4 regions of the Vibrio rhizosphaerae genome follow, and region 3 is predicted to be linked to each of the others. Evidence: predicted binding sites of a transcription regulator. Region 3 holds the regulator's gene; each other region holds the start of a gene.
What was found. The regulator CRP, encoded in region 3, controls carbon source genes, mostly activating them, when cyclic AMP is high. The targets are predictions, from matches to a motif close to TGTGANNNNNNTCACA.
Positions count from the first base shown of each region.

Region 1 (3,218 bases), 1.6 Mb from region 3:
GAAGAGATGTTAAATGGGGGGCGTTGGTTATTTGGCTCAGAGCAACTATATCGAATGAGTCATTTAATTGGGGGGGCTGTGGATACGCGTCTGACCGATATGCTGATGGTTCATTATCAGACATATGCGTTGACCCTTGAATTCTTAAAACGGCCGCCAGATGATGTGTTCGTGATTCAGATTGCTCCGGAGCAGCCACTTCGGTCTAATACTTTGCTGAGCAGAAAAAGCGATTTGTTATGGGATTATGAGCAAGGGCTGCAAGCCGGCTATAATTTCATTCGTAGCTGGGAGGTCGCCCAGGCCTTGAGCGGCCAACCGTTGAAAGCGTCAAAATCAGGGCTACTGGAGTCATAGCAGCCCAATCAGTGTTTTGGCTTCATCTCCATTTATTTTTATTTCACTAAAAGACAGGGAGCACACGCATACAGTTCGTGGTTCCCTCGACCCCCATTACATCGCCCTGAGTGATGATCACAATATCGCCAAATGCCAGTTGTTTTTTCTCTTTGAGAACTGAAAGGGCTTCGAGCGCGATTTCATAGGCTGACTCTTTGTGGCTATCAAAATACCAGGGGATTACACCGCGATACAACGCACAGCGGTTTAACGCTTTTTCATTGCTCGACAGAGCAAAGATAGGCAGTTCTGAATTGAGGCGTGAAGTCATTAATGCTGTTCTGCCTGACTCGGTCATCGTCACAATGGCTTGAATACCATCCATATGGTTGGCCGCATAAATTGTCGACATAGCAACGGTTTCTTCTGCGGTGACAAATGTGCTCTCTAACCGATAACTCTGAGTTTTTACTTCCATCACACTTTCTGCACCAATACAGACTTCTGCCATCGCTTTGACGGTTTCAACCGGGTATTTGCCCGCGGCTGTCTCTCCGGATAACATCACAGCATCGGTGCCATCGATGACGGCATTGGCGACATCCATCACTTCGGCCCGGGTCGGCATCGGGTTTTCAATCATCGACTCCATCATCTGGGTCGCAGTAATCACAACTCGGTTCAGCGCTTTGGCACGGTAAATCAATTTTTTCTGAACTCCGACCAACGCCGGATCACCGATTTCAACCCCCAAATCGCCCCGGGCGACCATGATCACGTCAGAGGCCATAATAATATCATCAATATTGGTTTGATTTGCGACGGTTTCTGCACGCTCAACTTTAGCGACGATCTTCGCTTCCAGACCGGCATCCCGTGCCAGACGGCGAGCATACTGTATATCTTTCCCGTTTCTGGGAAACGACACGGCCAGATACTCCACATCAAGTTCTGCTGCCAGCAGAATATCCTGCTTATCTTTTTCGGTGAGGGCCTGAGCGGAAAGGCCACCGCCCTGACGGTTGATTCCTTTGTTGTTGGATAACGGGCCGCCCACCGTCACGGTCGTGTGGATTTTTTGTCCTTTAACCAGCGTCACTTGTAATTGGACCCGGCCATCATCCAGCAACAGGATATCGTTTGGTTGAACATCATTAGGGAGGTTTTTGTAATCAATCCCGACGGCTTCCTGATGACCCGCGCCGGGAGGCATATCTGCATCCAGTGTAAATCGATCTCCGACATTCAGGGTGATCTTGCCGTGTGTGAACGTGGATACCCGAATCTTTGGCCCTTGAAGGTCTCCCAGTATCGCAACGTTGCGCCCGAGTCTGGCGGCAATTTCACGGACTTTTCTTGCTCGAAGGCGGTGATCATCTGCGGTACCGTGTGAAAAGTTCAGGCGGACAACATTGGCACCTGCGCTGATCAGAGCTTCAAGATTATTATCCCGATCAGTGGCGGGGCCGAGGGTTGTTACAATTTTAGTTCTGCGTTGTACTTTTTTGGGCATGATTGACTCCTGACTGGAAATCATAGCTTGAGCTGTGTAAGTATACTTGAGAACGCTCAATACGTTGGGAGAATGAACAACTATTTAACATTTTTGCAAAAAAATGGCGAGAATTCAGCAGGCTTTTGATGTGTGAACATTTGACTCTCAACACAAACTTGATTGATCATGCGTGATGCCTGTCACGCTCGCATATCAAATTGCTTCACAATTACTTTGCAAAGTAAAAAAATTAGCAGGTTGTTGATTTCTGGAGCACATCATGTATACGGCTCAGCCCGGACATATTGATCACATCAAGCAAATTAATGCTGGTCGTGTTTACAAATTGATTGATCAAAAAGGTCCTATTTCACGTATTGATCTGTCTAAAGAGAGTGAACTTGCTCCGGCAAGTATCACGAAGATTACACGTGAGCTTATCGATGCCCATCTTATCCATGAAACAACCGTTCAAGAAGCCATTAGCCGCGGGCGCCCTGCGGTCGGTCTGCAAACCAGAAATGAAGGGTGGCAATTTCTTTCGATTCGTTTAGGTCGGGGATATCTGACAATTGCACTCCATGAATTAAGCGGTGATGTGCTGATCGATACCAAAATTGATATTCATGAAGTTGATCAGGATGACTTATTGGCCCGGCTGTTCCACGAGATTGAAGAATTTTTTCTGACCTACACTCAACAGCTGGAGCGGGTGACTGCGATTGCCGTGACCTTACCGGGATTGGTCGATGCAGAGAATGGGGTCGTCCTGCAAATGCCCCATTATCATGTTGATAATCTTGCGTTAGGCGCAGAGATCTACCAAGTGACTGGCTTGCCAGTCTTTATTGCCAATGATACCCGGGCTTGGGCTTTGGCAGAAAAACTGTTCGGTCATTCTCAGGATGACGAGAACTCGGTTTTAATTTCCATTCATAATGGTTTGAATGCCGGGATCATTGTCAATGGCCGCGTATTACAGGGCAAACATGGCAACATCGGTGACTTAGGGCACATTCAGATAGATCCGCTGGGTTTACCCTGCCATTGCGGTAATCGTGGTTGTCTGGAAACGGTGACAAGTTCGAAAGCTTTGCGAGAGCAAGCGATGTCCAGAATTGCTAACGGTGAACAATCGTCGTTGAGCCGTTTGGCAGAGATTGCAATTGAGGACATCTGTATTGCCGCAGCGCAAGGGGATCCATTATCGTGCGATATTATGGATCGGCTGGGTCGGCATCTCGGTCAGGCGATTGCCATTGTCATCAATATGTTTAATCCGGAGAAGGTGCTTATCGGTGGTGTGATCAATCAGGCGAAAGCGATTGTTTATCCCCCGATGCTCAATTATATCGAAACGCAATGTAATCCGGGTTACCGCGAG
Region 1 covers NZ_AP024903.1:2,229,482-2,232,699, reverse strand. The annotation lists gene OCV37_RS09520 (patatin-like phospholipase family protein) at 1-357, shown strand, start outside; gene pyk (pyruvate kinase) at 404-1,852, opposite strand; gene mlc (sugar metabolism global transcriptional regulator Mlc) at 2,115-3,218, shown strand, end outside.
Region 1: mlc (sugar metabolism global transcriptional regulator Mlc) is a predicted target of CRP. The motif match lies at 2,024-2,039, and genes of this name have one in related genera.

Region 2 (3,218 bases), 1.2 Mb from region 3:
GGCTAACGCTGCCCGCAATGGACGCTCCTGCTCCGGCGTCAACACGGCCTGTAACAACCGTTGGATATCTATCGCTATCTCACTGGCGAACACACTCTCCCGGTTAGACAAGTAGACACTGGCAATGTCCTGACGTGCCAGCGCTTCTTTGATGAGCTGACCTTCACGTCCGGTCCGAACCAGTACGGCAATGTGTCCGGCCTGAATGCTTTTCTGTCCTTTACCGGAACAGAGAACCCCTTCGCCATCCTGCGCAGCCTGTAGAATCGTCTGGATTTGAGCTGCGGTCGCATTTGCCATAACTTGCTCGTATTCACCTTTGGTTATGACCGCATCGGGTGCAATATCCTCCGGCCACCAATAAGTCATGGCGGGTTGTACTTGCTGATACAGTTGCCACTGACGTTGTTGTGCCTCGGGAGGGGCTGTGACCTGAATAAACGGAATATCCGCATCATGGAGAAAAGGACTCTCGGATGAAGCAAACAACCGATTGACCGCATCGATCATCGCCTGCCCGGACCGCCAGTTAGTCGCCAAAGTAAAATGGGAACTGACCTGACGACGCGCTTTGATGTAGGTGAAAATATCTGCCCCGCGGAATGCATAAATCGCCTGTTTCGGGTCACCGATCATCAACAAACCACACGCAGGATGCGAGGCGTAAATGTGGCTGAAAATATGGTATTGCAGCGGATCGGTATCCTGAAACTCATCAATCATCGCGACGGGGTATAATGTGCGAATCCGCTGCGCTAACTGACCGGTACTATCCAGATCCAAAGCGGATGAAAGCTGAGACAATAAATCATCAAACGATAACCACTGCTGTTCAGACTTTGCTTTCGCCAATAAATGCCGACAGGTTTCAATCGCATGGGCTTTCAACGGTGCTTCAATCGAAACGGGGGTCGCAAGAAAATCATCGATGAGCTGAAATAAAGGATGTGTCGGCGGGGTCCCGGTTGGGGTTTTCTCATTCAACACTTGTTGTGAAAAACGCACCAATTGTTCGGGAACCCAGTAACTATGCGTCTCCGTTTCAGCCCATTGGGATACTTGCTCAATCCACTGTGGCCGAGATTTTTTGGTATACACACGCTTATTGACATCGGATTGGGCAATACACGCGTCAACATCAGACTGATGCTGTCGCCACTGTGCCTTCATCTCAACGATACGTTGCAAGTTACCTTGGTGCAGTTGCTCAAGGCTGGCATCCATCGCACTGACAGAAAGTGATGGTGCCTGACCGCTCAGATAAGGGCCAATTTGTGCGAGCAAAGCATTGGGTGTCGGCCATAACTGACGGACTTCAGCAGCCAGCTCAACCGACAGCGGATAAAACTGGCGTCGCCAGTAATCGGCCACCACTTGTGCTTTGAGACGGCTTTCATCGGTAATAAACTCATGGTGAAAACGGCTGCCCGATTCAAACGCATTCTGGACTAACATCCGCTGACAGAATCCGTGAATGGTATAAACCGCCATCGTATCCATCTCTCGCTCAGCCTGAAGCAAAATATCGGCGGCCTCCGCATGATCCGGCGTTTCATCGAGAAATGATTGCAACAGCGGGTCATCACTATGATGGCGGGCAAATGCCAGCCGGGCTTCATGAATCCGGGCCCGAATCCGTCCTTTCAACTCCGCAGTGGCCGCCTCGGTAAAAGTCACGACTAAAATCTGATCGACCCGCAAGGGGGTTGCATGGCGATTTTGTGTATCGCCATGTCCCAACAGCAGACGCAAGTAAAGCCCGGCAATCGTAAATGTTTTTCCGGTGCCCGCTGATGCTTCAATCAAACGCATCCCATGCAACGGAAATCGCATCGGTTCCAGCGGGATCATGACATCAGATGTTGTGTGACTCATACCGGTCTTTTTCTCCAGGTTAACGATTGATTCAACATGGTGGAGTGTGATCTAAGCAATAGAATTGACATAAATCGATTCACGCCTGTTCTGCCTGACAAGGAGTGAGATCTGACTCACGGATAACTAACCCTTTCATCATTAACATCTCGCTCCAAGTTGAACAACATTCTCAGTTGAATGAAATGTCCGACTCACCGAATTGTGGTCCCTCTGACCCGTGGCCGTACAGCAAACACCCTACACAAAATAACGATTTTCTGGCGGCCACCACTTTCCTCTGTTTGCCTTTTATCTCTTTCCCTCAGTACATCCATTTCCGGTTTCGCATTTTAGCTGGTCGTCTGAATGTTACGATTCATCCGTATATTCTTTGACCCAAAGCATCGGGGGCAGTAAAACCTGTTCGGCGTAAGCATACGCCGTCTGACTTAACGCTTCAGACCACTGCGGCCAGATACGGGCAATATACGCATTTTGGCCTTCACCACCAACCGCACTAAAATCATTCCCGATGAAAGCTTCTTGCATTTTTTTCGCGGTTTTTTCTTTATCTTCATGCCACTCACGCTGGCGATTGAAATTGGCTTCAATCCCGGCTAACGCCACTTGCGGAAAATAAGGTAACGGATGATTCATGCCCTCAACGTAAAAACGCACGAACGCATCCAGATAGGTTTGGGCTTGTTGGCGGTCTATTGCCGGATAATAAAGATGCTGAACGCCATTCTTGCGCTCATAACCGATCAGATGGGTCGGACAGGTTTCTCCCATAGCCGCTACCGCGAGATGATCCAGCCACGCCGATAAATAATCCTGCGCCCGGATGCGCCCTACCCGGTAACGAACCAGACCGGATTGAAAATAACGGGTTACCCAGCCAAGCAATTGGATGGGGCGTTCAGCGCCTAAAACCGTGGTCGTGAGATTCAACTCACAGTCGGGTTTTGGCTGCTGACACAGATAATCAATAACGTCGGTCAGCGCCAGCGCCTGCTCATAGTGCTCCCGGAATTCAAGTTCCCCGAAAGCGCCGACAGGCAGTTGTCCTTGTGCCCGTTTTGCTTGAATAAAATGCTCAACCGGTTGTATTTCAGACCGGGATGCCGCCAAATCTGAACCTCGCGTCTGCTCTGGGCGACGACGCGCTTCCAGCAGGACTGCGACTAATTCATCCAGCAGTTGATAACGTGCCAGACCATTGAGTGAAAATGGCTCTTCATCCTGTAATGCCACCAACTCATTTTCGAACCAGACACGTAACCGACGATTGAAAAAATATTGAACCGGTAAACGCCAGAAACGCTGTAGTTCAACAAAGTCCAGTTCCAGAGGAAATGTCA
Region 2 covers NZ_AP024903.1:2,641,883-2,645,100, forward strand. The annotation lists gene recB (exodeoxyribonuclease V subunit beta) at 1-1,875, opposite strand, end outside; gene recC (exodeoxyribonuclease V subunit gamma) at 2,227-3,218, opposite strand, start outside.
Region 2: recB (exodeoxyribonuclease V subunit beta) is a predicted target of CRP. The motif match lies at 1,981-1,996, and genes of this name have one in related genera.

Region 3 (3,218 bases):
GGTCGGATTGCTGGTACGACCGCAATTGAAGCTTACGTCGGCTGGGATACCCCGTCTTACTCTTATCATATCAGTACCATTCTTCATTCTTCCCGACGTTTGGGCGTCAACAAAATCGTGAAATTACTGACACTGGGGAATAACTATACCGGGTGTTCTGAACTCTGTACTCTATTTCTTTTGCCTGAATTTCGCGCCGGTCTTAACGGACGCTTGATGTCAAAATGCCGCTTTCTGATGCTGGCGGAACACCGGGAACGCTTTGCTCAGACAATTATTGCTGAAATGAGAGGGGTGTCTGATGAGCAGGGGAATTCTCCGTTCTGGCAATGGTTGCAGGAACATTTTTTTTCGATCGATTTTTCTTTGGCTGATTATTTGACCGGCTCGGGCCATAAAGGCTTTATCGCTGAACTGATGCCCAAATTACCGATTTATATCAACCTGCTCAGCCCTGAAGCTCAAGCCGTGATAGGGCAGGTGCACGACAAGACCAAACCGGCTTTAAAATTGTTGGAAGAGGAAGGTTTCACCTGTCGTAATTATGTCGATATTTTTGATGCGGGCCCGACGGTTGAATGTGATTTACGCCATATTGAATCGGTGAGGCATTCTGTCTCTGCAACGGTGAAAGTGGCGCAACATCAGAGCCAACAAAAAGTCATACTCAGTAATACTTCATTTGAATTTTTCCGGGCGACGATTGCCGAGGTCGATTTTCATCCGGAATCTGAGACTGTGATCATCACGCCTGAAGTTGCTCAGGCTCTGTTGATTCAGTCTGGTGATCGGGTCCGTTTTCTGATGATTCGTTAATCCGTTGAATCAGGAAACAAGGACGTGATGATAGCCCAAGATAATTGATAAAGAAGGAGGCGCTATGACGCCGAACTCACTGTTTGCCGCCTTATGGCAAGATTATACAACCAGACTTTGCCCATCAGCACAGCGGATTCACCAACTACTTCAGGATAAGAAGCCGCTGAATAATGATCATATTGCGTTACGAACATTTAATGTGTCACCCATAAACCTTGAGGTGATAGCTGCGCCTTTTGTACGACTGGGGTATGTGTCGAAAGGGCACTATCAATTTGAGCAAAAGAAATTAGCGGCGCAGCACTTTGAACATCCGGACTCTCAGTTACCGAAAGTCTTCATCAGTGAGTTAGAAGTTGAACGCTGCTCCGAATCGTTGCAAAAGATCGTGAGAAGTCTGGTTTCTCATGTCCGAGCCGAAATGGTTGCTGATGCTGATTTTCTTTATGGTGGGCGTTTATGGCCGATTTCACTCGAGCAGTATTATCTGTTGGCGGAGGAAAGTGAATACGCCGCTTGGGTGGCAGCACATGGTTATGGCGCCAACCATTTTACGGTGAGCGTCAATCAACTGGCTCGTTTTCATCAGGTTGCGGAGGTGAATGCTTATCTACACCAACAGGGATTTGTGATCAATTCATCCGGAGGCGAAGTGAAGGGCTCGCCCGAGTTATTTCTGGAACAGTCATCGACTATGGCGGACCGGGTTGTGGTTGAATTCGATGAAGCCGAGTTGTTAGTTCCCGGTGGTTTTTATGAATTCGCCAAACGGTATCCGATGGCAAATGGCATCTTATATCCCGGGTTTGTCGAAGCTTCAGCGGATAAGATCTTTGAGAGTACCAACGCGCAGTGATATGTCATGCGTTATTGTCGTAAATAAAAGAGCCATCACAAGGATGGCTCTTTTGTCGGCGCAAGCATAAAAATTATCTTGTACCGTAAACAACAATGGTTTTCCCGTGGGCTGAAATAAGGTTCTGCTCTTCGAGCATTTTCAAGATGCGGCCAACGGTTTCACGAGAACAGCCGACGATCTGGCCGATCTCCTGACGAGTAATTTTGATTTGCATACCGTCTGGATGCGTCATTGCATCGGGTTGTTTTGCCAGATTTAACAGCGTCTGTGCAATACGACCAGTCACATCCAGAAACGCCAGATCACCAACTTTTTGGCTAGTGACTTGCAGGCGGCTTGCCATTTGTCCTGCCAGACGCATCAGAATATCTGGGTTGACCTGAATTAACTGACGGAATTTTTTGAAGGAAATTTCTGCAACTTCGCAGGGAGATTTCGCTCTGACCCAAGCTGTCCGTTCTTGACCTTCTTCGAATAAACCAAGTTCACCGATGAAGTCACCCTGATTGAGATAAGAAAGGATCATTTCTTTTCCTTCTTCATCCTTGATCAGAACAGCAACAGATCCCTTCACGATGTAGTAAAGCGTTTCCGCTTTTTCGCCTGCATGAATCAGCGTACTCTTTGAAGGGTATTTATGTATGTGACAATGTGAAAGAAACCACTCTAATGTTGGATCGGTTTGAGGTTTACCTAGAACCATAATATCTCTCTTCCTCTGCAGGGTATGCTTGCTGCTTTCCATGTTTTCGCAAAGCTTTTGAACTGAACACGTTTAAACTACACATGTCTCGGAACTGAATACTTAGCATAAAAGCACTTGAGAAAGCCTGCAAGTTGTCTTCTGTTTCGGTATCAAATAGTATCCTTTTTCTTACACAATTTCTTGACTTTAATCGTGTCATGACCGTGATTTAGTACGCAAAAACGTGCGCATTATCACGGTATAGGAACTAAAGAGCCCAATTCGTGTCTAGCCAATTTTTCCCGTCTCGATCAACTGCTGGAGAATCGGACGGACAATCAACTCCATCGCAAAGCTCATTTTTCCGCCAGGAACAACAATTGTGTTATGACATGACATAAAAGAGCCATCAATCATTGCCAATAGATAAGGGAAATCAACTTTTTTGATGCCTAGTAAGCGGATGACGACAAAACTTTCATCCAGACTCGGAATCCCTTTTGCACTCAGCGGATTCGATGTATCGACGGTCGGAACTCGCTGAAAGTTAATGTGTGTCCGGGAAAATTGGGGCGTAATGTAATTTAAGTAATCATCCATGGAGCGAACGATCGAATCCATTACTGCTTCTCTGGAATGGCCTCGATCCCGGGTATCCCGGACATATTTTTGAATCCACTCCAGATTGACGATCGGCACCATGCCAATGAGAAAATCAACATGTTGGGACACATTGGTTTCACCGTCAACAACTCCGCCGTGAAGTCCTTCATAAAAGAGGACATTGGTATCATTGGGGAGATCTTGCCAAGGCGTAAATGTTCCCGGCATCTGATTATAGGGAACCGCTTCATC
Region 3 covers NZ_AP024903.1:356,095-359,312, forward strand. The annotation lists gene astA (arginine N-succinyltransferase) at 1-816, shown strand, start outside; gene OCV37_RS01540 (DUF1338 domain-containing protein) at 881-1,675, shown strand; gene crp (cAMP-activated global transcriptional regulator CRP) at 1,749-2,381, opposite strand; gene OCV37_RS01550 (phosphoribulokinase) at 2,652-3,218, opposite strand, start outside.

Region 4 (3,218 bases), 320 kb from region 3:
GGCAGATTTTACTGACTTCTAATGTTGAGTGAGGCAGCTTTGTATAATGCATATGACTTCCTTTCTTGTTAGAGAACCAATTATCTAGCAGATCCGACTGCAATTTTCATTAGGTTTGAACGCGCGTATATATGCTTCGCCTTTCACTATAAGCGAAGTGCCTACCGAAAAGGAAATAGAAATTAATAGTCAAGGTTTGGTGATCAAAACCTGCAATCATCAAGGCTAGAACGATATCGGTTGTGGTGCAGTTTTGACTGATGCGTTTATATGAAATGATGGGCGAGAATCTGTGCGGTAAATTGAGTGCGCAGATAAAATCCGCGTGGGCGTGTGCGGATTCTTTTTCCGTTATAGCCATAAGCTTCGGTTTTGACGCGACCGTTGGCCGCCTTGGGTCGTAATTGAAGGATCTCTCCATGTCTGGCGGTGACTTGTTCTATCTGGCCTAACACGATGAATTCCATCAGTTCTTCCCAGTCATTTTTGAGTTGTACTTCTTGTTGCGGTGAAGGGCTCCATAGCAGGGGGGCACCGACTTTTCTGTCAGCGATGGGAATCTCTCGTTCTCCTTCTACCGGGATCCAGAGAACGCGCGACAGTTTGTTCCTGACATGACTGTTTTCCCAGGTCAGCCCCTGCACACCTGTTAACGGTGCCACGGAGACAAATGTTGTTTCAAGTGGTTTGCCGACAGCACTAACAGGAATACTTTTTAGCTCAATGCCCAGTTTTTCAAAATCCTGTTGGGGTTTGCTGCCTGCCGTTGCACCCAAGTGCCATTCGAGAAGTTGACCGACCCAACCTTTATCCTTTTTCAGATCCAGAGGCACTTTCATCCCGGCAGTGGCTGCAAGTTCAGCAAAACTGAATCCGGCTATCTCCCAAGCTCTTTCAAGTAATTCTCTTTCTGTCTGTGGTTCTGGTCTCATAAGATCTTTCAGATATTCGCAGTCGAAGGGCAACAGTTTAGGATGTAACGAGCACTAGTTTAACAGATGAAATGAGAGGTCGTCATGGTTTGTCTCAAAGAGCTACTCTGTGATGATTTCCTCAGCTTATCCACAGGACGCTTGTGTATAACGATGTGTTACTTCTCTATATGGATGGATATACAGGCTTTTTTACCGGTTTTCTATGATTTTTTTAGTGAAATCGTTGTTGTGGTGTGGATAAAAATGACAGTGGTTGATCTTTGTGCAATGTGATTCCGGGATTGATCCTGATGAATCAAATGATGATCATCCGAGTCGTGGCTGTTGAACTAATTGATTGATAAGTAAGGTCTAGTTGGATTTTATCTCGTGTTGTTGAAAAGTTTGTTATGAGAAGAACATCGAATTATTGTGAGTAATCTATCACTTTTTCACATAGTTACTCACAGAAAAGGTGAATAAGATCAGCCAAATTTGTCATCTTGTGTTAATAAGTTATTCATCGGCAGTGGCATCTCAAATTTAGTCCACGTCGTATTTTTGTTTTTATTGTCAATGGATATTTGCTACATCTGGGGATCTATGAAAAAATCAGGAGAAGTTAAATTTTATTAGAGGTTTGCCAGTGATAGATGGCGATGGTTATCGACTCAATGTCGGTATTGTAATCTGCAACAACCATGGTCAGGTATTCTGGGCGAAACGATACGGACAACATTCTTGGCAATTCCCTCAGGGCGGCATTGATCATGGTGAAACACCAGAACAAGCCATGTTCAGAGAGTTGTACGAAGAGGTTGGTTTAACAAAAACGGATGTGAAGGTCATTGGTTCCAGTCGTCATTGGTTAAAGTATAAATTGCCCAAACGATTGGTACGCTGGGATTCTCAACCTGTCTGTATTGGACAAAAACAGAAATGGTTTCTTCTGCGTTTAGAGTGTCATGAGTCTAAAATCAACATGCAGCGTGGAGTAACCCCTGAATTTGATGGTTGGCGTTGGGTGAGTTATTGGTATCCGGTAAGGCAGGTCGTTTCATTTAAACGCGATGTTTATCGGCGGGCGATGAAAGAGTTTGCCTCGATAGCGATGCCATTTAAAGCACGGAAAGTAAAAGGTAAACGGAAAGGGAAAAGAGGATAAGCATGCTCTCTCAGCTTCGGGACATTATGGAACAGGTTTCAAAAGTTGAAGATGTTCATCAGGCTTTTGACATTCTGGTGAAACAGACCTGTGAGGCCATGAATACCGAGTGCTGCACAATTTATCTCGCCAATGAAGAAAAGTTACGCCTTGAACTGATTGCGACTCAAGGGTTGAAATTTAAAGGCAATAAAATACATATCGGTTTTGATGAGGGGTTGGTCGGGTTAGTGAAACGTTCAGCTGAACCGATCAATCTGGCTGAAGCTTCAAAACACCCTAATTTCAAATATTTCAAACAACTTGGTGAAGAGGTGTACCAGAGTTTTCTCGGTGCACCGATTATTTACCGCAAGCAGGTGCTGGGGGTTTTGGTTATCCAGCAACGATCTCCCCGCCAATTTAGTGAAATCGAAGAATCATTTATTGTAACACTGTCGGCTCAGTTAGCCGTTTTGGTGGCGCACTCGCAATCTCAGGGATTATGGTCTCTGGCAAAACAACAGCCGGTTGTCCGTGGGATTGGTGTTTCTCCGGGAGTTGCGATTGGTGAATTCTGGTGGGATAACTCTCAACCAGAGCTGGAAAGCGTATTGCCGGCTTCGAGTCTTGACGTCAAAAAAGAACAAGAATGGTTATCCCGAGCCGTTGAAAATGCGCTGAGTGATTTTCGGCGAATGCGGAAAAAGCTGGATGGGGATATTCACAAAGATACGCTGGCTATTTTTGACCTGTTCACTCACTTACTCAATGATCCGATGCTCCGTAAGGATCTGAAAGAGCAGATCCAGAAAGGTGACCGAGCGGATTGGGCCTTGCGTCAGGTGGTTGAAGCCTATGTTGAACGCTTTTCTCAAATGTCGGATGTTTACCTGCGCGAAAGAGCACAAGATATTCGAGAGCTCGGGCAACGAATGCTGTACTTCTTGTACAACAGTGAACAGCAAGAATTAGCATTGGAAAAGCCGATCATTCTTGTGGTCAGGGAGCTAACCGCTTCCGTTCTGGCCAGTATTCCCAAAGATAAACTTTTGGCTGTTGTTTCACTTGAGGGGGCCGCCAACTCTCATGCTGCGATTCTGTCCCGAGCTTTGGGGATTCCTGCCATTATGGGCGTATCCCTAAATTTCAAAGAAATT
Region 4 covers NZ_AP024903.1:681,062-684,279, forward strand. The annotation lists gene OCV37_RS03100 (NADP(H)-dependent aldo-keto reductase) at 1-52, opposite strand, end outside; gene mutH (DNA mismatch repair endonuclease MutH) at 267-932, opposite strand; gene rppH (RNA pyrophosphohydrolase) at 1,561-2,079, shown strand; gene ptsP (phosphoenolpyruvate--protein phosphotransferase) at 2,082-3,218, shown strand, end outside.
Region 4: rppH (RNA pyrophosphohydrolase) is a predicted target of CRP. The motif match lies at 1,346-1,361, and genes of this name have one in related genera.